DNA from 2 places in the Heyndrickxia sp. FSL W8-0496 genome. Region 2 is predicted to be linked to the other one. Evidence: a T-box and tRNA genes for the amino acid it is inferred to sense, from the RefSeq annotation. Region 2 holds a T-box; the other holds one or more tRNA genes.
The links. The T-box of region 2 lies ahead of serS (serine--tRNA ligase). A T-box ahead of a tRNA ligase gene usually reads a tRNA of that ligase, here a tRNA-Ser.
Positions count from the first base shown of each region.

Region 1: it encodes a tRNA-Ser, which carries the amino acid that the T-box ahead of serS (serine--tRNA ligase) is inferred to sense. The anticodon was not compared.

Region 1 is NZ_JBBOXX010000001.1:471,733-483,756, forward strand. It holds gene NST63_RS02580 (peptide ABC transporter substrate-binding protein) at 1-296, shown strand, start outside; gene NST63_RS02585 (ABC transporter permease) at 365-1,294, shown strand; gene NST63_RS02590 (ABC transporter permease) at 1,294-2,223, shown strand; gene NST63_RS02595 (ABC transporter ATP-binding protein) at 2,259-3,260, shown strand; gene NST63_RS02600 (ABC transporter ATP-binding protein) at 3,273-4,274, shown strand; gene NST63_RS02605 (hypothetical protein) at 4,460-4,726, opposite strand; gene NST63_RS02610 (SOS response-associated peptidase) at 5,058-5,723, shown strand; gene NST63_RS02615 (VanZ family protein) at 5,741-6,157, shown strand; gene NST63_RS02620 (DUF1659 domain-containing protein) at 6,254-6,472, shown strand; gene NST63_RS02625 (DUF2922 domain-containing protein) at 6,511-6,729, shown strand; gene NST63_RS02630 (YvrJ family protein) at 6,809-6,952, shown strand; gene nagE (N-acetylglucosamine-specific PTS transporter subunit IIBC) at 7,001-8,962, opposite strand; gene NST63_RS02640 (hypothetical protein) at 9,116-9,295, opposite strand; tRNA gene NST63_RS02645 (tRNA-Ser) at 9,464-9,550, shown strand; gene NST63_RS02650 (DUF4822 domain-containing protein) at 10,147-11,127, shown strand; gene NST63_RS02655 (sensor histidine kinase) at 11,393-12,024, shown strand, end outside.
Region 2 is NZ_JBBOXX010000001.1:18,134-30,157, reverse strand. It holds gene NST63_RS00145 (pro-sigmaK processing inhibitor BofA family protein) at 1-91, opposite strand, end outside; gene NST63_RS00140 (YaaL family protein) at 178-393, opposite strand; gene recR (recombination mediator RecR) at 412-1,008, opposite strand; gene NST63_RS00130 (YbaB/EbfC family nucleoid-associated protein) at 1,021-1,338, opposite strand; gene dnaX (DNA polymerase III subunit gamma/tau) at 1,490-3,187, opposite strand; RNA gene ffs (signal recognition particle sRNA large type) at 3,481-3,745, opposite strand; gene tadA (tRNA adenosine(34) deaminase TadA) at 3,831-4,337, opposite strand; gene NST63_RS00110 (glycoside hydrolase family 18 protein) at 4,479-5,765, shown strand; gene NST63_RS00105 (deoxynucleoside kinase) at 5,958-6,611, shown strand; gene NST63_RS00100 (deoxynucleoside kinase) at 6,595-7,263, shown strand; tRNA gene NST63_RS00095 (tRNA-Ser) at 7,557-7,649, opposite strand; gene serS (serine--tRNA ligase) at 7,739-9,019, opposite strand; T-box leader at 9,105-9,368, opposite strand; gene pdxT (pyridoxal 5'-phosphate synthase glutaminase subunit PdxT) at 9,413-10,000, opposite strand; gene NST63_RS00080 (serine hydrolase) at 10,354-11,715, opposite strand; gene guaB (IMP dehydrogenase) at 11,880-12,024, opposite strand, start outside.

The DNA of each region.
Region 1 (12,024 bases), 450 kb from region 2:
GAGACTATGTTGACCCTATGACATTTATGGATCTTTGGGTAACTGATGGTGCATATAATGATGCTGACTGGAGCAATAAAGAATACGATCAACTGATCAAAACTGCTAAAACATCAATGGATACAGAAACTCGTATGAAGGCAATGCATGATGCAGAAAAAATCCTAATGGATGAAATGCCAATTGTTCCAATCTATTTCTATACAAAACCTTATGTCTTAAAAGAAAATGTTAAAGGTTTCTTTACACCTATTAACAGATACCCTCAATACATCTATGCAGATATTGAGAAGTAAAACTATGAAAGCAGTTGGTATGTCAACAAGACATACCCCTGCTTTTTCTTAAGAGAGGGTGAATATGCATGCTAAAATATTCTATAAAAAGATTAGTAATGGCACTCATTACAATCTGGGCAGTTATTACCATTACCTTTTTCATTATGCATAGTATTCCTGGAAATCCATTTGCGAAGGAAGGGGTAATGCCAAAAGCCGTTTTTGATAATCTTCAAGCCTATTATAATTTGGACAAGCCTTTAGTTGTTCAATACTTCTTATATTTAAAAGGGCTATTACAATTTGATTTTGGACCTTCATTAAAGTCACAATCCATTACTGTTAACGATTATATTCGAACGGGATTTCCAATTTCATTACATTTAGGATTGCAGGCAATGGTCATCGCCATTCCTTTTGGGATCATTTTCGGAGTTATTGCTGCTTTATTTAAAAACCGTTGGCCTGATTATCTTTCTATGATTTTAGCGATTTTAGGAATCTCTATCCCAAACTTTATTCTAGCAACAATTTTAATTAACTACTTCGCAGTTGAATGGAAATTGTTCCCTGTTGCTCAATGGAAATCATGGGCACATACCATTCTACCTTCAATATCTTTAGCTTTAATGCCGATGGCTTATGTTGCAAGACTGATGCGTTCAAGTATGCTGGAGGTGCTCGGGCAAGATTATATATTAACCGCAAAGGCAAAAGGCGTAGGAAAAAGCATGGTTATTATTAAACATGCCATCCGAAATGCGATTCTGCCTGTTACTACTGTGTTAGGAATATTAATTGCCAATGTTGTTACAGGTAGCTTTATTGTTGAGAATATCTTTGGGATCCCAGGGATGGGTGAAATGTTCGTAAAAGGTATTTTCAATCGGGACTATCCTGTGATACTGGGCTCTACAGTATTTTATAGTGCGATTCTTATCTTGCTGATATTCATTGTTGACATTGCTTACACATGGATCGATCCAAGAATTAAAGTTTCGGGGGAGAGTAAATAATGGCAAATGACTTAAAATTTACTGAAGAGATGTTTTTACCAGCAGAAGATAATTTTAAAGAGGCCGAAAAAATTTCCCGACCGACTACTTCTTATTGGTCAGGCGTATGGAGAAGATTAAAAGCAAATAAATTAGCTTTAATTGGCCTGATTATTATTGCTCTGTTAATAATTATGGCAATTATCGGTCCACATTTGAATGGATATAAATATGATGAAATGCATCTAGATCAAAAGAATTTAAAACCAAGTGCTGAGCATTGGTTTGGGACAGATACATTGGGACGAGATTTATTTACTCGTGCATGGTCAGGAGCAAGAATATCATTGTTTATTGGTCTCGCAGCAGCTGTGATTGACTTTATTATAGGTGTTATATATGGAGGAATCTCAGCATTAAGAGGTGGGAAAACAGATAATATTATGATGAGAATTGCTGAAGTATTGTATGCGATTCCATATTTGTTAATGGTTATTTTAATCATGGTTGTATTCCCGGAAGAAGGACGTGGAATGTTTTCCATAATAGTCGCTATGACCATTACTGGCTGGATACAAATGGCTAGGCTAGTTCGTGGACAAGTATTACAATTGAAAGAATTTGAATATGTTCATGCCTCTCAATTAGCAGGAGGTAAAACGTCTTGGATATTAAGAAAGCATATGATCCCCAATACAATGGGACCCATTCTCGTTAATATTACATTAACAGTTCCGACAGCGATTTTCGGTGAGGCAACACTTAGTTTCTTAGGGTTAGGTATTCCAGCACCACAAGCAAGCTGGGGAACATTGGCAAGTGATGCACTTCAAAGCATTCTGATAGGAAACTTCTATCAACTCTTAATTCCAGCAATCTTAATTTCGTTAACCATGTTTGCTTTTAATGTCTTTGGAGATGGGCTAAGAGATGCACTTGATCCGAGATAAAAAGGTCAAATATGAAGGTAAAGGAGGATATCACCATGGGTAATTTACTAGAAGTTAAAGACTTACATGTTTCCTTTGGGACCTATGCAGGTGAAGTCCAAGCGGTTCGTGGCGTTAGTTTTGAAGTGAAACATGGGGAAGCAGTTGGTATTGTTGGAGAATCAGGATGTGGAAAAAGTGTAACGGCAAAATCGATTATGAAGCTATTGTCTACACCACCTGCTAATTATAAAAGTGGATCGATTATATTCAATGGATCAGATATGATTCCAAAGAGTGAAAAGGAAATGCAAAAAATACGTGGAAATGAAATCAGTATGATTTTTCAGGATCCGATGACTTCTTTGAATCCAACAAGTAAAATTGGTAATCAAATTATGGAGGCAGTCCTGCAGCATAATAAGATTCCTAGAAAAGAAGCGAGAGAAGTTGCCAGGAAAATGCTTGAACTAGTTGGTATACCACAACCTGAAAAAAGATTAGACCAGTATCCACATGAATTTTCCGGTGGTATGAGACAAAGGGCAATGATTGCTATGGCACTTGCCTGTCGCCCGAAATTATTAATTGCTGATGAACCGACAACAGCTTTGGATGTGACTATTCAAGCACAAATTTTAGAGTTAATGAAGGATCTACAACAAAAAACGGAAACTTCTATTATATTAATCACTCATGATTTGGGTGTCGTTGCGGAAATGTGTGACCGTGTAATCGTTATGTATGCTGGAAAAGTGGTAGAAACGGGAACGGTTGAAGAAATCTTTGAAAAGCCACAGCATCCGTATACAAAAGGACTGTTAAAGTCAGTTCCTAGACTGGATATGGATAAAAAAGAACCACTTGCCCCAATTATTGGAACACCACCAGATCTGTTAGATCCACCGAAGGGTTGTTCATTTTATGCAAGATGTGAAATGGCAATGAGGATTTGTAAAGATTACTCACCTGAGCTAGAAGAGGTTGATAAAGGACAAACAGCTGCCTGTTGGCTTCATCATCCAATGGCGACGATGAAAAAGGCAAGCGGGAAATAGGGAGGAGAAAAGATGAATTCGAAAACAATGGAAGCCAATCAAACAAACGAGACGAGCACTCTTACTCCTCTTATCGAAATCAAAAACTTAAAAAAGTATTTCAATATTGGTGGTCAGCCATTAAAGGCAGTGGATGATTTAAATTTAGACATTTATCCAGGCGAAACAGTTGGGCTTGTAGGTGAAAGTGGTTGTGGAAAATCAACAGCGGGTCGCACGATCATTCGTTTATATGAGGCAACTGAAGGGGAAGTTCTTTATAATGGAAAAAATATTTACGATAATAATAGCAGTGAAATGGCGAAAATTCGCAAAGATATTCAACTGATTTTCCAAGATCCATATGCTTCCTTAAATCCACGAATGACTGTAGAAGAAATTATTGGTGAACCACTAACCATTCATGGAGAATTAACTGGTAAAAAGAAACGTGAGCGTATCCTTGAATTATTAAAACTAGTCGGCTTGAACCCTGAACATATCAATCGTTTTCCACATGAATTCAGTGGAGGGCAACGTCAACGGATTGGAATTGCTCGTGCACTTGCGTTAAATCCTAAATTTATCGTATGTGATGAACCAATTTCAGCTCTGGATGTTTCTATCCAAGCCCAAGTTGTAAACCTGTTAAAAGATTTACAGAAAAGCATGGGTCTAACATACTTATTTATAGCCCATGACCTTTCAATGGTAAAATATATTTCTGATCGTATCCTTGTTATGTATTTAGGAAATATGATGGAGCTTTGTGAGAGTGAAGAACTCTATGAGGAGCCACTTCACCCATACACTCAGGCATTATTATCGGCTGTACCAATTCCAAATCCGAAGTTGAAACGGGAACGGATCGTGTTACAAGGAGATGTTCCAAGTCCAATCAATCCACCAAGCGGTTGTGTATTTCGAACTCGCTGCCGCCACGCAATGGACATATGTGCACAGAAGAAACCTGAATGGAAAGAAGCAAAGCCAGGACATTTTGTAAGTTGTCATCTTTATAATGATAGTAAATAGGTTATTGAATCAATAAAAAGCTGAGAGAATGTTTGAAATTAGATTCTCTCAGCTTTTTTAGGTTGTGTATCATTTGCCCGATCTATAGGATAGGGGGATTTTATAAGTGCTCATTCCTTGAAGGACAAAATCACCAAAGAAAATCAAAATGGTTGTTGTTTTTAGGATATAATTGACCATGATCCTTAAAATATAATTATGGATAGTTGTACAGCAATAAGACCTAAAGAGATAATAATGGACAAAAGACTGCGTACTCCAGATTTCCAATCCTTAACTGAGAATAAGCCTATTATGCTGAGGTAGAATGTAATTAGTGATAATATAAAGGTAATGTATAATGGCTGAATGGCGGTAATTGTAGCGGGAAAATCAAAAAGATAAACAAACGTAAAAAGAAGTATGCTAATGAATGCTAATAAAAATGAATATAGATTTATTCGTACAGTCATAGAAAAATCCACCTTCCATAAATAAATTGTCTATTTTGTGTCTAAAATATGTATATTTAATGAATATTCGATAAGTTATTTGTAAATCCTTTATTTTCTAGAATTTTTTTGCTAGTAAATTTAAGGCTGCAATCTCTGTAAGACCTGCTAGAATCCTTTATTGGTAGTAAAAGCCGGTAGTTAGGTTTTTACAAAAGCAACAAACTATACGAAAAACAACCTTAGTAAAAGAATGTGGCTTATTTTATTCAGGTTACAAACTATTCGAACAGTGTCTTTCAAAAAAATGAGCAAATAAGTTAAAATAAGTTGGGTGCACAGGAGGGATTGTATGTGCGGTCGTTTTAATTTGTATTCAAATATCGATATTTTATTAGATCAGTTTGAGCTTATTAATGGTGATTTGTTTGAAATTTTACCTCGATTTAATATTGCTCCGAGTCAGGATGTTTTAGCGGTAATAGAAGGGGAAGATGGAAGGCGAGGCGGGTATTTACGTTGGGGGCTTATTCCTTCTTGGGCGAATGATTCAAAAATTGGGTATAAAATGATTAATGCTAGGGCGGAAACAATCCATGAAAAGCCAAGCTTTAAACGATTGCTAACAAGGAGACGATGTTTAGTAATAGCTGATGGTTTTTATGAATGGAAAAAGGATGAGAATAAGAAGCAGCCATTTCACATTTTTTTAAAAGATAAACAACCATTTGCTTTTGCAGGACTCTGGGATCGCTGGATTCAAGCAGGGGAAATAATACAAACATGTACAATCATTACGACGGAGGCCAATGAATTGATGGCTGATATTCATGATCGAATGCCTGTTATTTTAACAAAGGAGTCAGAGCGGCAATGGCTTGATCGTAAAATTCAGGATGAAGACCAATTAAAATCCTTATTAGTTCCCTATGATTCAACTGCAATGGATGCATATCCTATTTCTGAATTTGTTAATAGCCCCCGAAACGAAGGAATCGAAATATTAAACTCACTTTAATGTAAAGGTAGGATTGGATGAAAAAGCAAAAGATATGGTGGGCTATAGCCATCATTTTATGTGTGATTATTTATTGTTTCACAGCTTCACCAGAATCAACAGGATCTAATACGCAAGATTGGATCGAGCGTGTAACCGGATTGAATGGTGGCGCAGCAGAAGTGTTGAATTTCATTATTCGAAAGCTAACCCATATTTGTATTTTTGGGTTATTAGGGATCTTGTTATATTTTGCATTTCGAAAAAATAAGCTCTTTTTTGCTTGGTTTTTAACAACTTTGTTTGCTGCGAGTGATGAATATCATCAATCACTTGTACCAAATCGGACAGCTTCAGTCACAGATGTGTTACTAGATTCAGGAGGGGCACTACTAGCAATACTTATTGTTAAGCAAATAATGAACAAAAAAAGAGCAAATAAAACTAATCAGTGAGGATTCTTTCTTCACTGATTTTTTTATTTTATTTTCTTTTGGGGTGTCTATTTTTTCCTTTCACTTATATATAAGGAGTGAAAGGAGGTGAACAACATGGCACAGGTGCTTTTAAAGGGTTCAAGCTTAAAATTAGTATTTGACAATGGTGTAGACGATAATGGCAAGCCAGTCTATCAATCAAGGACCTTCAATAATGTTCGTCTTGAAGCCACACCAGATGAACTTCTGCAAGCTGCACAAGCAATCGGCTCATTATCTCAGAAGAATCTTTTTAGTATTGAGAGAAATGACAACTCAGATGTTAAAGCATAAGATTCGTTCACTTATTAACTAATATGGAGGTGATAGTTTTGAAAACGTTAGAATTACAATTCACGACCGATGATAATAAAACGGCAAGAATTACAATAGAAGCTCCAATTGAACCAGTTGATACAGATCAGGTAAAGGCTGCGATGGCAGATATTATTGAATCAAATGTCTTTCGTACTTCAAATGGTTCAGCATATATGGAATTGAAGGGGGCTAGATTGATTGAAAATAATATCACAGAGATTATGATTGATTAATCTAAGCTTGAAAGTAAAGGTCTGCGTCCACAACAATGGACAGGCCTTTATTTATTAATAATGGGGGGAGTGGCAATAAGTGGACCATCTCATGCCTTTCATCAGTGAGGTAGGCTTTCCAATCATTGTGACCCTGTATCTTCTCTATCGAATTGCATCAAAGCTAGATGCAGTTGTCCAATCTATTCAAAGTCTTCCAGAACGATTGAAAAAAGTAGAGTAAATTTGAAAAGGGCTATCTCACTATAGCCCTTTTCAACAAAGATCATTATTAATGAATCTCAAAAAACTCTTTATCACCATGATGAATGAAACCTGATTTTACCACTTTTACCTGCTGTCCATCTTTTAAATTAGTAAACACAACAGGCGTGATTAATGATGGTACTTTATTTTTAATGGCTTCAATATCGATATCAGCTAATTTTTGACCAATTGATATTTGATCACCTTCATTTACATAGACAGTAAATCCTTCACCTTTAAGATTAACTGTATCGAGCCCCATATGAATTAATACTTCGAGACCGTCCTCGGATTCAAGTCCGATTGCATGCTTTGTTGGGAAAACTGATTTAACAATACCATTAAATGGAGCATATACTTCACCATGTTGTGGATCAATACCAAAGCCGTCCCCCATCATTTTTTGTGAAAAGACTTGATCAGGAACCTTTTCAATCTCCATGATCTGCCCAGATAAAGGGGAGGAGAATTGTTGAATGTTCACATGTGCTTTTTGATCCTCAGTTTCGACAGCCTTCTCTTGTATTGGAGATGTTGCCGGTACGGGAGGTTGATCCATGGCATAAAGCTTCTTTAAAGCATTAGCAGCAAATTCTACATCTGGACCAACAATAATTTGTACACTCGTTTTGCTCGTTTTCATGACGCCTCTTGCACCATAGCGTTTGATCATACTGTCATTAACATCACCGCTATTTTTAACATCAAGACGTAAACGAGTAGCGCAGTTATCAATATTAGTTAAGTTCTCTTTGCCGCCAAGTCCAGCTAAAAATCCCGTAGCCATTCTTGTATATTTATCATCACCAGTAACATTTTCTACTTCATCATTTACTTCGTCTTCATCTTCACGACCTGGTGTTTTTAAATCACGCCATTTAATAAAGAAATAGAAGACAACGAAATAAACAACTGCGTAAATGATACCAACTAAGATTAATAAAAGCGGTTTCTGGGCAATTCCAAAATTCAAAATATAATCAATTAAGCTTGCAGAGAAGCTAAACGATGTATGAATACCTAATAAATACGTAATAGCAAAAGAAGATGCAGTTAGTAAAGCATGAATTCCGTAAAGTAAAGGTGAAATAAACATAAAGGAGAACTCAATTGGTTCCGTAACACCTGTTACAAATGAAGTTAACGCCATACCAAGTAATAGTCCTGCTACCTTCTTCCGTCTTTCTTTTTTTGAAGCCATAATCATAGCAATACATGCAGCTGGTAATCCGAACATCATAATCGGGAAGAATCCAGTTGTAAAGACACCGGCCGTTTTGTCACCGTGAAGGAATCTTGTGATATCCCCGTGATAAACAGCACCAGCAGCGTCTGTAAATGTTCCGAAATCAAACCAAACTAACGTATTGATAATATGATGTAATCCTAGTGGAATAAGTAGTCGGTTTAGGAAACCAAATGCTCCATATCCGAATGCTCCACTAGTAGTAATCCAATGAGCTAACGAATCAATACCATTTTGGACATACGGCCATACATATCCAAAGGCAATTCCTATTATAACGCTTACAACAGCGGTAATAATTGGGATGAATCTACGTCCTCCAAAGAAGGAAAGCCATGTAGGCAATTGGATGTCATGAAAGCGGTTATAAAGTAATCCAGCAGCAATCCCCGAAATGATTCCTCCTAGAACCCCCATATTTACGGAAGGATCAATCGCGTGTGTAGTGAAAACTAATACCATATAACCAATGGCACCTGCAAGAGCGGCAGCTCCATTATTATCCTTCGCAAAACCGATGGCTACTCCGATCGCGAAAAGTAAAGCTAAATTGCTAAAAACTGCTCCAGGATCATTGGCGGGATCCAATGTCATGCTTCCGAAGAAAGCATTCCCAGCTTCTGCAATAAATTTAATATCAAGTAAATCTGGTTGACCAAGGCGTAACAGTAATCCAGCAGCTGGAAGTACAGCAATGGGCAGCATAAGTGATTTACCGATTTTTTGTAAAAATGATAGCATAATGCCCACCTCAAGAAATTTTATTACGTAAGCTCGATAAATGGTGAAATTTATCGAAGAAACTACGTAATGTAAGAATAGTATAAAGTGATAAAGATGTCTATACCAGTTTTACACATTTTACTATATCGAAATAATTAAATTATTAGTAATTTACGAATAATCTCGTCTAGGCTCCCGCTTATCCATTTCCTGAATAATATCAATAAGATCCCCTACAGCACGTTCCCGAATGTAGTCATGCTTTTCCTCTAAATGGACAGCTACACTAATAATCATTCGTTTGATATATGTCCAGTCTTCCTTGAAATTTAAAAAATCGATATTTTCCAATACTAATATTCCTCCTTATATCACGTGTTTTCCTGAAAGTATTTACATGTTCATCTGGAGCAGAATTATCAATAATTTAACCGAAAATATCTGGCACTATTCTATTGATTTCCTCCTTAATCAAAAAGATTGCAGAGGTCAGAAGGAATTTATTATAATTAATATGTTGGAGAAGTACCCAAGAGGCTGAAGGGGACGCACTCGAAATGCGTTAGGGGTTAACAGCCCGCGTGGGTTCAAATCCCACCTTCTCCGTAGGAGATGTGAATAACACTTTTGATTGATTAAGATGGTTACATAAAACCATCTTTTATTTTTTTTGGGAAAATATTTGAACGTTCAATATAAAAAAGCATTTTTTCTTTTTCGTTAGAATCTTCGAAGTTAAAGCTCATTAATCAATGATGTTCTTACCTCTATAGTTTTTACTACATTTGATATAGACTGAAGCACATTTATCAGTAGAATGAAGAAGGCTGAAGTTCTTTAATTTACCGTGCTATATTACAAATCCTCAAATTCATTATTGATATTCCTCCACAATAGAAATTCTTCAAGTGACCGATCGTATCCGCTTAGGATAAATCTTAAAAAATTTTTATCTTTTTTTTCTATTTATTTAAGATGCAGTTTATTGGCAGTTTATGTGTTAGATGTACGATAAGGATGTTCATGATTTTACTTATAGATAAGGAGAGATAATTTTGTCTGTAAAAAAGGAAGAATACCCCATGGTTATTACTCGCTGCTAATTACGCGGCAAATCATTTATATGATCTGCTACAACATGGATTCTTCGGGGTCTAAATACGCTTTACAAATTTTATGTTGCACACAACGGAGGTAAATATATGAATAAATTAAAAGTAATGATGGTAGCATGTGTTGCGGTTGCAGTCCTGCTTGCAGCATGTCAATCAAAGCAAGAGGTAAATGATTCTGCATCTAAAGAGAAAGAAACAAAAACTGAAGTAACTAAAACAAATGAGGAAAAAACTTCTGAAGCTAAATTGACTAAAGGCCAAGAAATGGCAGAGATACTTAGTAGTACAAATTGGCAAGGTACAAAGGTGTATGATAAAGATAATAATGATTTAACAAAAGAGAATGCAAATTTCATTGGTCTTGCGAAATACGATGCTAAAACTGGTAGATATGAATTTTTCGATGCTAAAACAGGTGATAGTAGAGGAGATAAAGGAACTTTCTTTATCACTAATGATGGAGAGAAACGAATATTAATTTCAGAATCAATGAATTATCAAGCAGTTGTCGACATTACGGAATTAAATAAAGATATTTTCACATATAAACGAATAGGTAAAGACGCTAATGGTAATGAGGTAGAGGTATTTGTTGAACATATTCCATATCAAGACAAAGAACTTTCTTTTACTGATCAAGACAAGAAGTTAGACACTTCTACAGGAGAGATCGTAACAGACATTGATGGAGATGAGATTTTATCACACACTTTATGGCATGGAACAAAGGTATTAGATGAAGAGGGTAATGATGTAACAGCATATAATAAGAACTTTATTAGTATTGCAAAATTTGATAGTCAGACGAATAAATATGAATTTTTCAATCCAGAAACTGGAGAAAGTCGTGGAGATTATGGCTATTTCGATATTGTGCACGAAAATAAAATTAGAGCACATGTTTCTTTAGGAAATAATAAATATGGTGCAGCACTTGAACTGACCGAGCTTAATAATAATAAATTTACGTATAAAAGGACTGGTAAGGCTAAAGATGGTAGCGATATAACTGTATTCGTTGAGCATGAACCTTATAAAGGAGAGTTAAAACCGGAATTTACCCATTAATAAAGTCTTATAAGACAAGCATATTAGTTTTAAAGAGGGAATGGGGAACCATTCCCCAACTTATTTGATGGAAAGAATTAGACAGAACGAACCTTCATAAGAATCGCTGTTATAATGCTTTTACAAAAACAACAAATATTCCACAATCGATTTGTTTTTTAGAAGAAGTAATATGTTTTGGTAACTTCTTGTATAAGATAATCTTAAAATTAACACCACGCAGATGACATTTCTTGAATATAGCATAAGAGGGGAGGGAATGACAATATCTATAAAAATAAGGTTTCTGTTGTCTTATATTGGAGTAATTGTTTTTTCAATTGTTTTATTATTAGCAGCTACTTTTTTGATTATATTTTCGATTACGGGCGATTTAAAATCCATCGAGCATTTTTACAAAAATACTTATGTTCAAAAGCCTTTAACCCCTGCAGAGGAAAATGCATTCCTTGATTTAAAGCTTCTGGCCAAGCATACTCCTGATAAGCTACTGGATCAAGAACTAGTAAGGAAGATCGACCAAAAGGATATAAGCATTATTGTAAGAAAGGACTCTAAAATCACTTATCAGTCACCTACCTTTGATGGTCAATCCTTACTGAAAGTGCTCCCACCTTTCGAAGAGACAAATATAAATTCTCGCGATACGATAAAAGTAAATCGTTTATTTTTTACTTATGTAAAATTTGATTTCCGCTTTTCAGATAAAGAAAAAGGAAGTATTTTTGTTTTAAGAAAAGTAAGTTCTTACGCTGAGTTATCTAAAGAGTTATTTCCAATTTTATTAGGATCACTGCTCCTTCTTTTTATTATGATGATTGGTGTCCTGAATTACTTAGTGTCAAGAAGCATTATCAAGCCAATATCTATTCTAAGAGAGGGGGCGGAACGGATAAA
Region 2 (12,024 bases):
CAATGAAGCGAAATGGCTTTCCTGGTGAACCTGATAGCAATAAAAGAAGAATCAGTCCAGAAATAACAGCAATCACAATGATTGGATCCAAGATTATCACTCCTTATTCTCACATTGTATTATCAGTTTATGAATGGTTTGTCCAAAAAGAACTCTACAATGCAAAAATAAGATGTCCTATCTTTTAATTCTAATATTCCTCGCCTTTGCTTCACGAAATAAGAAGAAATACTTCATTTCAGCAACTTTTTTTTGAAACATAAGCTCTTCATTATATTCAAAACTTAAATCGACCAAGGACTTTTGTTGAATCCAATTTTCCCTTGTTTTTGTCATCAAATCAATCAGCTTTTGGTCATATTCATTACGTAGTTTCAATTTTTTATTGAACATGTGAATACACCTCTTTTTTTAAACTTCTCTTCTTCCTTCTAACGCTTTTGATAAGGTGACCTCATCCGCATACTCTAAATCTCCGCCTACTGGTAGACCATGAGCAATTCGAGTGACTTTAATACCTGATGGCTTTAGAAGCCTTGATATATACATCGCTGTTGCTTCCCCTTCAATATTAGGGTTTGTTGCTAGTATAACCTCTTGTATCGTTTCATCCTGTAATCTTTTTAGCAAATCTGGAATATTAATATCTTCCGGTCCAATCCCATCCATTGGTGAGATTGCCCCATGTAGTACATGATACAGACCATTAAATTCCTTCATTTTTTCCATAGCGATCACATCTTTTGGATCTTGAACTACACAAACGATACTACGATCTCGTCTTGTATCTTCACAAATATAACAAGGATCTTGATCAGTAATATGTCCGCATACCGAACAATAACTTAAGTTTCTTTTTGCATTTACAAGGGCTTTCGCAAAGTCTAGGACAGTATCTTCTTTCATACTCAACACAAAAAATGCCAGTCGAGCCGCAGTTTTCGGCCCTATTCCTGGCAATTTCATAAAGCTATCCATAAGTTTGGTTATTGGTTCAGGATAATGCATCATCTATTCCCCTTAAAAACCTGGAATGTTTAACCCTTTTGTAAACTGTCCCATTGTTTGATTTGTTAACTCTTCTGCTTTCTTTAATGCATCATTTGTAGCAGCTAAAACTAAATCTTGAAGCATTTCAATATCCTCTGGATCTACTACTTCTTCTTTAATATTTACTTCTACAATTTCTTTATGTCCTGATACAACTACAGTGACCATACCTCCACCAGCCGTACCTTCAATTCGCTTTTCACCTAACTCCTCTTGTGCTTCAGCCATCTTCTTTTGCATTTTTTGCATTTGTTTCATCATATTTTGCATATTTCCCATTCCACGCATCATTTATATTTCCCTCCAATAAATTCATTCTTTTATACGTTTTTCATTTAGCTTAAGTTAATGCCAAATAGATTTCACTCTTTCCCTCATCTTACACTTAAATAGGACAAAAAAGAAACCGAAAAATCATAAAAGTGGTTTTATAGGGCCATTAATCTTTTATTTCAATCAAATCCGCGCCTACTAATTTTTTTGCCTCTGCAATTAGAGGGTCTTCTGTTTGTTCCTCTTCATCCTTTGAGCCATCTTTTTGATTATGAATATAACTTTCCCTTATGCTATTCCACTGATTTTCAGGAACCCCGATCAATTGATAGGAGACACCTGTTAACTCAGATAAAATAGACGAAACTGCTTGTAAAAATTTTTGATTTTCCATCGCCATTTGGCAGTGAATTTCATATTTAAATTTCAAAACAAAGGAGTGATTTGAAGCAGCAACAGGCTCGGCTTCATTTAAAAGAGCGGACTGTGAGCGCATTTGTCTGTCATTTAATAGACTAAGCATATCACCCCATCTGCTTTTAATTAAATTCAAATCCTGTTTTGTGGCTTCTTTCAATACATCATTAATTCTACCAACCTGAGCCTTAAATCCTTTGCCTGTACGTGGTGCCTTTTTAACTGGTTGTTGATTCACAGTTTGTGTTTCCTGAACACCGTTAACTTTTAATTCTTGTATTTCCTTTTGGAGATTTCTTATTTGATCCAATAATTGCTGTGTATCTATATCCATATCAGAACTATTAATTACTTGTTTCTGAACTCGGACTTCGCATAACTTAATGAGTGAAACCTCTAAATATATACGAGCCAAATTAGAGAATTTCATCTCTTGTTGAGTTTTATTTAGTATATCAATGTATTCATAAATTTGTTCAGAGGCTATTGTATCAGTAAGCTGTCGAAAATCCTCATCGACCATTACTCGTTCAATCGCTTCTTCTAAATTGGGAGCAGTCTTATAAAGGAGCATATCGCGAAAATAAAAAATTAAATCCTCAACAAAACGAGTTGGATCTTTTCCCTGTTGTAAAAGCTCTTCAAATACTTGAAGTGCACTGGCGATATCCTTCTTCTGTATCGACTCTACCAGTTTATTCAAATATGATTGAGATATGGAACCTGTAACGGTTAATGCGTCTTCTATTGTCACTCGCTCTTCTCCAAAAGAAACAGCTTGATCCATCAAACTTAACGCATCCCGCATTCCACCTTCTGCAGCACGAGCAATAATGTTTAGGGCGGACTCATCAAATTCAATACCTGATTCTCGAGCAATGTGACCCATTCTCCCAGTAATATCTTTCGCTGTGATCCTTTTGAAATCAAAACGTTGACAGCGTGATATTATGGTTAAGGGAATTTTATGGGGTTCAGTCGTAGCCAAAATAAAAATTACATGTTTTGGAGGCTCTTCTAATGTTTTTAACAAAGCATTAAATGCACCAATAGACAGCATATGCACTTCATCAATAATATAGACTTTATATGGAACGACATTTGGCGCAAATTTCACTTTATCCCGAATATCACGAATCTCCTCAACGCCATTATTTGAAGCAGCATCAATTTCTATGACATCAGGTATACTCCCATCAGTTATACCTTTGCAAGCATCACACTCATTACATGGCTCAGTAACTGGGGACCTTTCACAGTTTACCGCTTTTGCTAAAATCTTGGCAGCACTTGTTTTTCCTGTTCCTCTTGGTCCTGAGAAAAGATATGCATGAGAAATTTTTTGTTGTAGGAGGGCATTTTGCAGTGTCTTTGTCACATGTTGTTGTCCCACAACGTCCTCGAAGACCTGCGGACGCCAAACTCGATATAATGCTTGATAACTCAAATGCACACCCCTCCTTTAAAGACATTATGAAACGATTTCTTTCTTCATTATAAGCGAATTTCGTACTGTATAATCGAAACATTACTTTTCTCATATTATACCTTATTTAATAATAATTTTACATGATGAACAATTATTAGAGAATTATTTTATCTGTCTTTCTCTAACAGCTTTATGAAACAATAAAAATTGGTTCTCTTATATATCCCCCCAGCTAAGAAACACTAATGAGCTGAACCAAATGCAAAAAACTCACCCCGAAGGATGAGTTGACTATTTATGTAAATTAACTGCCGTGCACCTTCCCTCGACTAGCTCCCATAAGCGTTACTTAAGCAGTTAGCTCGGCTCAGGCTGCCCTGCGGCACATGGAAGAGTCCACTTAATGCTGCTTCCTTCCGGATCTGACATGGTTCATGGATTTCCATTGCGCAGGACCCAAGCGTCAACACCACTTACTTAAGGCAGGCCCTACAGGATACTAGCCTCAAGAAGGGATTCAGTCTTGCTAGAGCGGATTGCAAGTACAGGGCACCGCTACCTCCCCACCTAGCACGGCAAAATTGATACCATATATTATGCGTTTATCAACGCAAAATAAAGTATACTAGTTTTTTGCAAAAAATGCAATGGATATCAAATGTTAATTATTGGATTCAGTAGTTTTGCGCTTTTCTTTTTCTGCTTTATTCCTTTTTCGGATATTTCTAAAAAAGTCACTCAAAAGCACACTACATTCATTTTCCAAAACTCCACTAACAACTTCACATTGGTGATTGAAGCGTTGATCATCCAACAAATTCATTAATGTCCCTGCACAACCAGCCTTTGGATCATGGGCACCAAATATCACTTTCTTAATTCGTGAGAGGATTATAGCTCCACTACACATCGGGCATGGCTCCAAAGTTATATACAGTTCAGCATCTTCCAAACGCCATGATCCAATTTTTTTACATGCCTTTTGAATCGCTAATATTTCTGCGTGGGTAATGGCATTTTGAGTGGACTCCCTTAAATTATGCGCAGTTGCTATAACTTCACCATTTAAAACGACAACCGCACCAATAGGTACCTCACATTTCTCTTCAGCCTTTTTTGCTTCACTTATGGCTAGCTTCATAAAGTACTCATCAGCATTTTTCACAATATAAACCTCTATTTAATAGTTTTAGAATAAATTTTATTATATCTTAATCTGATCGAAATGAGAAAAAATCCAGATATTCAACATTTCTTATCATATTAAATCATAAGATGAAAACAGATACTAAGTAAAAGGAGGGATAGTGTGCAAATTCATGTAGTACAACCAAATGACTCTTTGGCTAGTATAGCAAGTACTTATCGAGTACCAGTAGTAGAACTAGTTACGGCTAATGAAATTCCAAATCCTGATCATTTAGTCGTTGGTCAAACGATTGTTATACCAATTATAGGTAGCTTTTATTGGGTCCAACCGGGGGATAGTTTTTGGGAGATTGCAAGGAAGTTCAATCTATCATTACCTGAACTCGCTAGAATTAATGGAATGTCGGTAAACCAACCATTACAAATCGGAATGAGATTATATATTCCTCCTCAGCGTAAAGAAGATGCTGAATTTAATGCTTATGTAGAACCCTTCGGAACAACTGTTTCACAATCTTTAGAGAATAGTGCTCGTAAGGCTGCTCCATACTTAACTTATCTATCTCCTTTTGCGTTTCAAGTGAATCGTGATGGATCTTTAATTGCTCCTCCACTTGGAAATTTACCGATTATTGCAAGAGCCAATCAAAATATCCTTGTAATGGCTATTAATAACCAGGAAAATGGCCAATTTAGTGATGAACTAGGCAGAATATTATTAAATGATATGGATGTGCAGGATCAGTTTTTAAATAATATCGTGAATACAGCGAAACAATATGGCTTTCGCGATATTCATATTGATTTTGAATTTCTAAGACCTGAAGATAAAGAAGCATATAATCGATTCCTTAGAAAAGCAAAAGCACGCTTTAATCAAGAAGGCTGGTTGCTCTCAACCGCCCTAGCTCCTAAGACGAGTGCAACCCAAGAAGGGCTTTGGTATGAAGCTCATGATTATAAAGCCCATGGTGAAATCGTTGACTTTGTTGTAATTATGACCTATGAATGGGGATATAGTGGTGGGCCCCCTATGGCCGTCTCACCTATTAACTCAGTTCGTGATGTTTTAGAATATGCCGTAACAGAAATTCCTCCACAAAAAATTCTAATGGGGCAGAATCTATATGGTTATGATTGGACACTTCCCTTTACCCCGGGCCAGGATACCGCAAAAGCAGTCAGTCCACAACAGGCAATACAATTAGCAGCAAAATATAATGTACCTATTAACTATGACCTAGAAGCACAAGCCCCAACATTTGAATATACTGACGAAGAAAATAAAAAACATAAAGTATGGTTTGAAGACGCCCGCTCCATACAGGCCAAATTTGACCTGATTAAGGAATTAAATCTACGTGGTATGAGCTATTGGAAATTAGGTCTTTCCTTCCCACAAAACTGGTTACTGATTGTAGAAAACTTTAATGTAACTAAAAAGTAAAGAAACCCATATAGTTGGCATCTCTTAGATGCCAACTTTTTATTTCCATATTATATTACCTATAGGAATCCAATTTATTCCCTGTCACACCGAACAATACATATGCTAAAATAGCAATTAGCGTGTTTTTACATTGGACTATATTATTCTTATATATATATTTGTATAGTTAATTGGTGAGGAGGAAAATAGATGGTAAATGTACCGTTTATTACGGTTGAGGGTCCAATAGGTATAGGGAAAACCTCACTCGCAAAAGCAATTTCAGAACATTTCAACTACAATCTATTAAAGGAAATTGTTGATGAGAACCCATTTCTAGAGAAATTCTATCAAGATATTGAAGAGTGGAGTTTTCAGTTGGAAATGTTTTTTCTTTGTAACCGATATAAGCAGCTTGAGGATGTGAATAGTAAATTTTTATCATTCGATAAACCAGTTGTAGCTGATTATCATATTTTCAAAAACTTAATTTTTGCGAAAAGGACACTGAAAGATGAGCAATATATTAAGTATCTAAAAATATTTGATATTTTAACAGAGGGAATGCCACAACCGAATTTAGTGATTTACATTAATGCAAGCTTAGAGACGGTCATGAAGAGAATAAAGCTGCGTGGGAGAGATTTTGAAAAAAATATTAGTCCAGATTATATTAAACAGCTTTCCTCTGATTACGAGACTTTTATGCAAAACTTTACATTAACCCACCCTAATATTCCTGTTTTACAATTCAATGGAGATGAATTGGATTTTGTTAAAAACCCGGATGATTTAACATTAATTTTAGAGAAAATAACAACAACATTAAAAGAAGGTGTAAAGATTCATGGAACTTCGAAATAAATATCAAATCCCTAACAACGCTATCATAACCATTGCTGGAACAGTTGGAGTGGGAAAGTCTACAATGACTAGCTCATTAGCTAATGCACTAGGATTTCGCACCTCATTTGAAAAGGTCGATACTAACCCTTATTTAGATAAATTTTATGATGATTTTAAACGTTGGAGCTTTCATTTGCAAATCTATTTCTTAGCTGAACGCTTTAAAGAGCAAAAGAGAATTTTTGAATATGGTGGAGGATTCATTCAGGATCGTTCAATTTATGAAGATACAGGTATATTTGCCAAGATGCATTACGAAAAGGGAAACATGTCCAAGGTAGATTATGAAACATATAAAAATCTTTTTGATGCCATGATCATGACTCCGTATTTTCCACACCCTGATTTACTTATTTATCTAGAAGGGTCCATTGAGGATATTTTAGAGAGAATTCAAAAACGTGGTAGACCTATGGAACAAAGCACACCTGTAGAATATTGGATAGAAATGCATAAACGCTATGAAAGCTGGATTAATTCTTTTAATGCATGCCCAGTTTTACGAATTAACATTAGAGATTATGACTTAATGAAAGAGGAAACAAGCATCGAACCGATTATTGAACGAATTGGATATTTCCTCAAACAAACTCAATTATTGAAAAAGTAGACAGAAAAATACAAGCCCCCATTCATCGGTGTACCAACTGTGAAATTTAATATGGTAATTTTACCTTCATCAAAATTAGATAAAGGGACAGGCTGCTATCAGTTTGTCGTAGGGGGCAGACGAGAAAAACAGATGGATAATTCAATATTGACTTTATATTTCTTTTCCTAAAAAAATCGCCATGCAACTAAATGCATGGCGTAATTTTTACACTCCGAAAAATATTAACAAAAAATTCGTTACAAAGTAACGAATTTTAATCTCCAATAATTTATGCGCGTTGTGTTTATCAATGGCGGAGGAAGAGGGATTCGAACCCCCGCGCGGTGTAACCCGCCTGTCGGTTTTCAAGACCGATCCCTTCAGCCAGACTTGGGTATTCCTCCATATCGACAAGAAATAATATATCATATTTAATCGTTAGCGTCAATATGATTTTAAATATTTTTAGAGGGGATTACTCCCCTCCTATTAATTATTTTACACTAATTCGATCGACATTACGCATATATGGTCGTAATACTTCCGGTATAATTACACTACCATCTGGTTGTTGGTAGTTTTCTAAGATAGCAGCTACTGTACGTCCTATAGCAAGACCTGAACCATTTAAGGTATGCACATGTTCAGGTTTTCCGTTCAATTCCCTACGGAAGCGAATATTTGCACGTCGAGCTTGGAATGCTTCAAAATTACTACAAGAAGAGATTTCACGATACGTATTATAACTTGGAATCCAAACTTCGATATCATATTTCTTCGCTGCAGTAAATCCAAGGTCAGCTGTACACATACTCATAACACGATAAGGGAGTCCTAATAACTGTAGAACTTTTTCTGCATGTCCAGTCAGCTTCTCTAATTCATTATATGAATCCTCTGGCTTAACAAACTTTACAAGCTCCACTTTATTAAATTGGTGCTGACGGATAAGTCCTCGTGTATCACGACCTGCAGATCCAGCTTCTGAACGGAAACAAGCACTAAAAGCAGCATAATTAATAGGTAGCTGATCTACATTTAATATTTCATCACGGTGTAAATTTGTTACAGGTACCTCTGCTGTCGGAATTAAGAAATAGTCTTCACTTTCAATTAAGAATGCATCCTCCTCAAATTTAGGAAGTTGACCTGTACCTGTCATGCTCGTACGATTTACCATATAAGGCGGTAAAATTTCTTCATACCCATGGTCTTCTACATGGAGATCAAGCATAAAATTAAAGAGTGCTCTTTCTAAACGTGCACCTAAACCTTTATAGAATACGAATCGACTTCCTGTTACTTTGGCCGCACGTTCAAAATCTAAAATATTTAAATCAGTCGCTACATCCCAATGAGGCTTTGGTTCAAAATCAAACTCTCTTACTTCCCCCCATTTACGTACTTCGACATTGTCATCTTCAGTTTCTCCAATTGGTGTACTTTCGTGAGGAATATTCGGGATAGATAACAATAAATGATCTAGGTTTTCTTCGACATCACGTAATTCATCATCATATTGTTTGATTTGATCCCCAACCACACGCATTTCTTTAATATATTCATCTGCGTCCTGTTTCTCTCTCTTGAGCTGTGCTATTTTTTGAGTCACTTCATTTCGTTTACTCTTTAATTCTTCTGTAGCGACAATAAGTTCTCTTCTCTTTTTATCTAATTCTTCAAATTTCCCAAAATCAGCAAGGTCTTCCCCACGGTGCTGCATTTTTTCCTTTACTTCTTTTAAGTTAGTACGTAAAAACTTAATATCAAGCATAGATAATTCCTCCTTTAAATAGTAAGCTATTTTTTACTAATCGTGGCATGTGAATCAAAAACAAATAAAAAACTCCCGTCCCTAAAAAAGGGACGAGAGATACCCGCGTTGCCACCCAGCTTGAAAGTATAGATTCATACCTTCCACTTAATCGATAACGGTTTTACCCGAAAGTACTTACTAATAAGATAAATGCAAACGCTAAGTCTAAGAAAATTAGCCACAATTCTTATTCCATTCGGTACTTTGCTCAAGGATGGATTCACAAGTCGCCTTCATCGATTTGCACCAGCCATCGACTCTCTTTAGAAGGATCATTCTTGTTACTATTTCCTCTCATTGCTTTACATAGATTTTAACAATTAATTTACTATAAGTATTGCCTCTTTGCAACTATTTATTTAAAACTTTTTGTTTTTTTACGATGTCAATAAAATATTGTGTCAATCCACTATCCTTTGTTAACTCTGGATGGAAGGAACATCCTAGATAATGTCGATCTCGTGCAGCCACTATTTTCCCTTCATGCTTGGCTAAGACCTCAACATCCTCACCAACATTAACAATATGAGGAGCACGGATAAAAACAGCATTAAAATGATCCGACACACCAGCTATAGCTAGATCAGCTTCAAAACTATCCTTTTGCCTACCAAAAGAATTTCGTTCAACCATTACATCCATTAAACCAATATGCGGTTCATCATAACCTTGAATTTTTTTAGCTAATAAAATTAAACCTGCACATGTACCAAACATTGGTTTTCCCTGTTCTCCAAACTGTCGAAGCTTATCCATAAAATCATATCGATCAAGCAGGCGTCGCATAGTAGTACTTTCTCCACCAGGAAGGATGATACCATCTATTTCATCTAATTGATCCTTTGTTTTTATGATTATAGCTTCTTCACCACATGCTTCAATAGCCTGTACATGTTCTCTAACAGCACCTTGTAAACCTAGTACCCCAATTTTGACCATTCCATATACTCCTTACCAGCCAAATCCTGCAATTCTATATATACCCTAAAGCAGGATAAGGCATTTGAAAAGTTTTTCCACTCTTTTTAATTGCTAAAAGCTGTTTTCGTATAGTTTTGTTGCTTATGTAAAAGTCCAACTGAAGGCTTTTACACCCAATAAAGGATTCAGCGATTCTTATGGAGTTTGCAGCACTTTTTTCAGTGAAATGAAGGATATAATGAACTTCATCCGATAGTCATGCGTTAAAGCTTTACTTAGATACAAAAATGTTTGCGAAAAGAGCCTTCCTAAATTAAATAAACTAGAAAAAGGACACCATGTCAAGATAGGTATCCTTTTTCCTAAGCTTATTAAAACCAGCCTTTTACCGTCGAAGTGATTCCATTCCATATGTCAGAAAAAAAACCACCAATTCCACGCATCATTAATACAAACCAATTTGCTTTTTCAACCTTTTCACCAGTCACGACATCTACACTTGCCGATTTTTGACCGTCTAGGTAACCAAAATCATTTTTACCACTATACTCAGCGGTTAACGTACCAACTTTTTCACCCTTTTTAACAGGTGCAGTTAATTTACCAGCCTTATTGAGCTTGTCCTTTTCAACATTAAAAACAGGCTTATATAACTTTTCTTCTCCATTTTTGATTACTAACTTTACTGGATCCTTTGTGTACATGCTTACCTTTTTTTCTTTCCCTTTTTCCACTAGCAGTGATTCATGATTTTTAATCTTATATTGCCCTGGGTAAATTTCCTTTACAGAAAAATTAGCAAATGCATAATCCATCATTTTTTTTGTTTCATCAAATCTTGCTTTATAGCCACCTTGACCTTTACCATCCGTTGCATTTAAAACAACTGTTATCACGCGCATTCCATTTTTTTGAGCAGTACCTGTAAAACAGTATCCTGCAAAATCAGTCGTTCCAGTCTTTAAACCATCTACCCCATTGTCCTTAGATCCATACACCAAAGATGGTAACATCCAATTCCAGTTTTCCATTTTAACATCTTCACCAGGACCCGCATGGAATGTTTGTTTTGAAATACTAGAAGTTTTTAATACCTCAGGAAAATCATTAATTAAGTGAAAAGCTAATTTAGCTGTTGCTCTAGCAGACATAATATTTTCATCAGTAGGACCTGATCCTTTAGGGTGCATTCCCATTAAGTCCTTATTATTTAATCCTGTACTATTTACAAATTTATAATCTTTTAATCCAAGCTCTTTTGCTTTTTCATTCATCATCTTGACAAAGTTTTCTTCTGACCCACCAATCGTTTCTGCAATAGCAATTGTTGCTGCATTTGCTGAATAAATAGCCATTGCTTGGTATAAGTCTTTAATTTTATATTTAACATCTTTTCTTAACGGCACATTTGATAGATTTGTATCATGAGATATTTTAAAAGCATAATCACTAACGGTATATTCTTGATCCCATTTTACTTTGCCTTTTTTGATTGAATCCAAAAGGATATATTCTGTCATCATTTTTGACATTGAAGCAATTCCTAGTGCAGTGTCTGGATTTTTTTCATATAATACTTTACCCGTACTTGCTTCAACTAATATAGCTCCGTCTGCATGAATATCTAAAATGTCTTCTGCAGCTAACGCCTTTTGTGGCAATTGAAATATTCCAAACATCAACGAAAAAGCCATTATCATGGCAAATATCTTTTTTACTTTTCTCTTTTCCACTAAGAACCCTCCATCTATTTATGTATACACTTTCGTTATTTTAACATAGTTCTTAACATAATAGTAGACGGAGGATATACCTAACTTAAACAAAAAGTGGCAGGAAATGCACTTTTTTGTGTAAATTCCTACCACTTCTATCAATTTAAACTATATTATCTATATTATGAAAGCGAATAGTTAGGTGCTTCTTTAGTAATTTGGATATCATGTGGATGGCTCTCTCTTAAGCCAGCACCTGTCATTCGAATGAATTGAGCTTCCTCGCGGAGGGCTTTCAGATCTTTAGTCCCACAATAACCCATACCA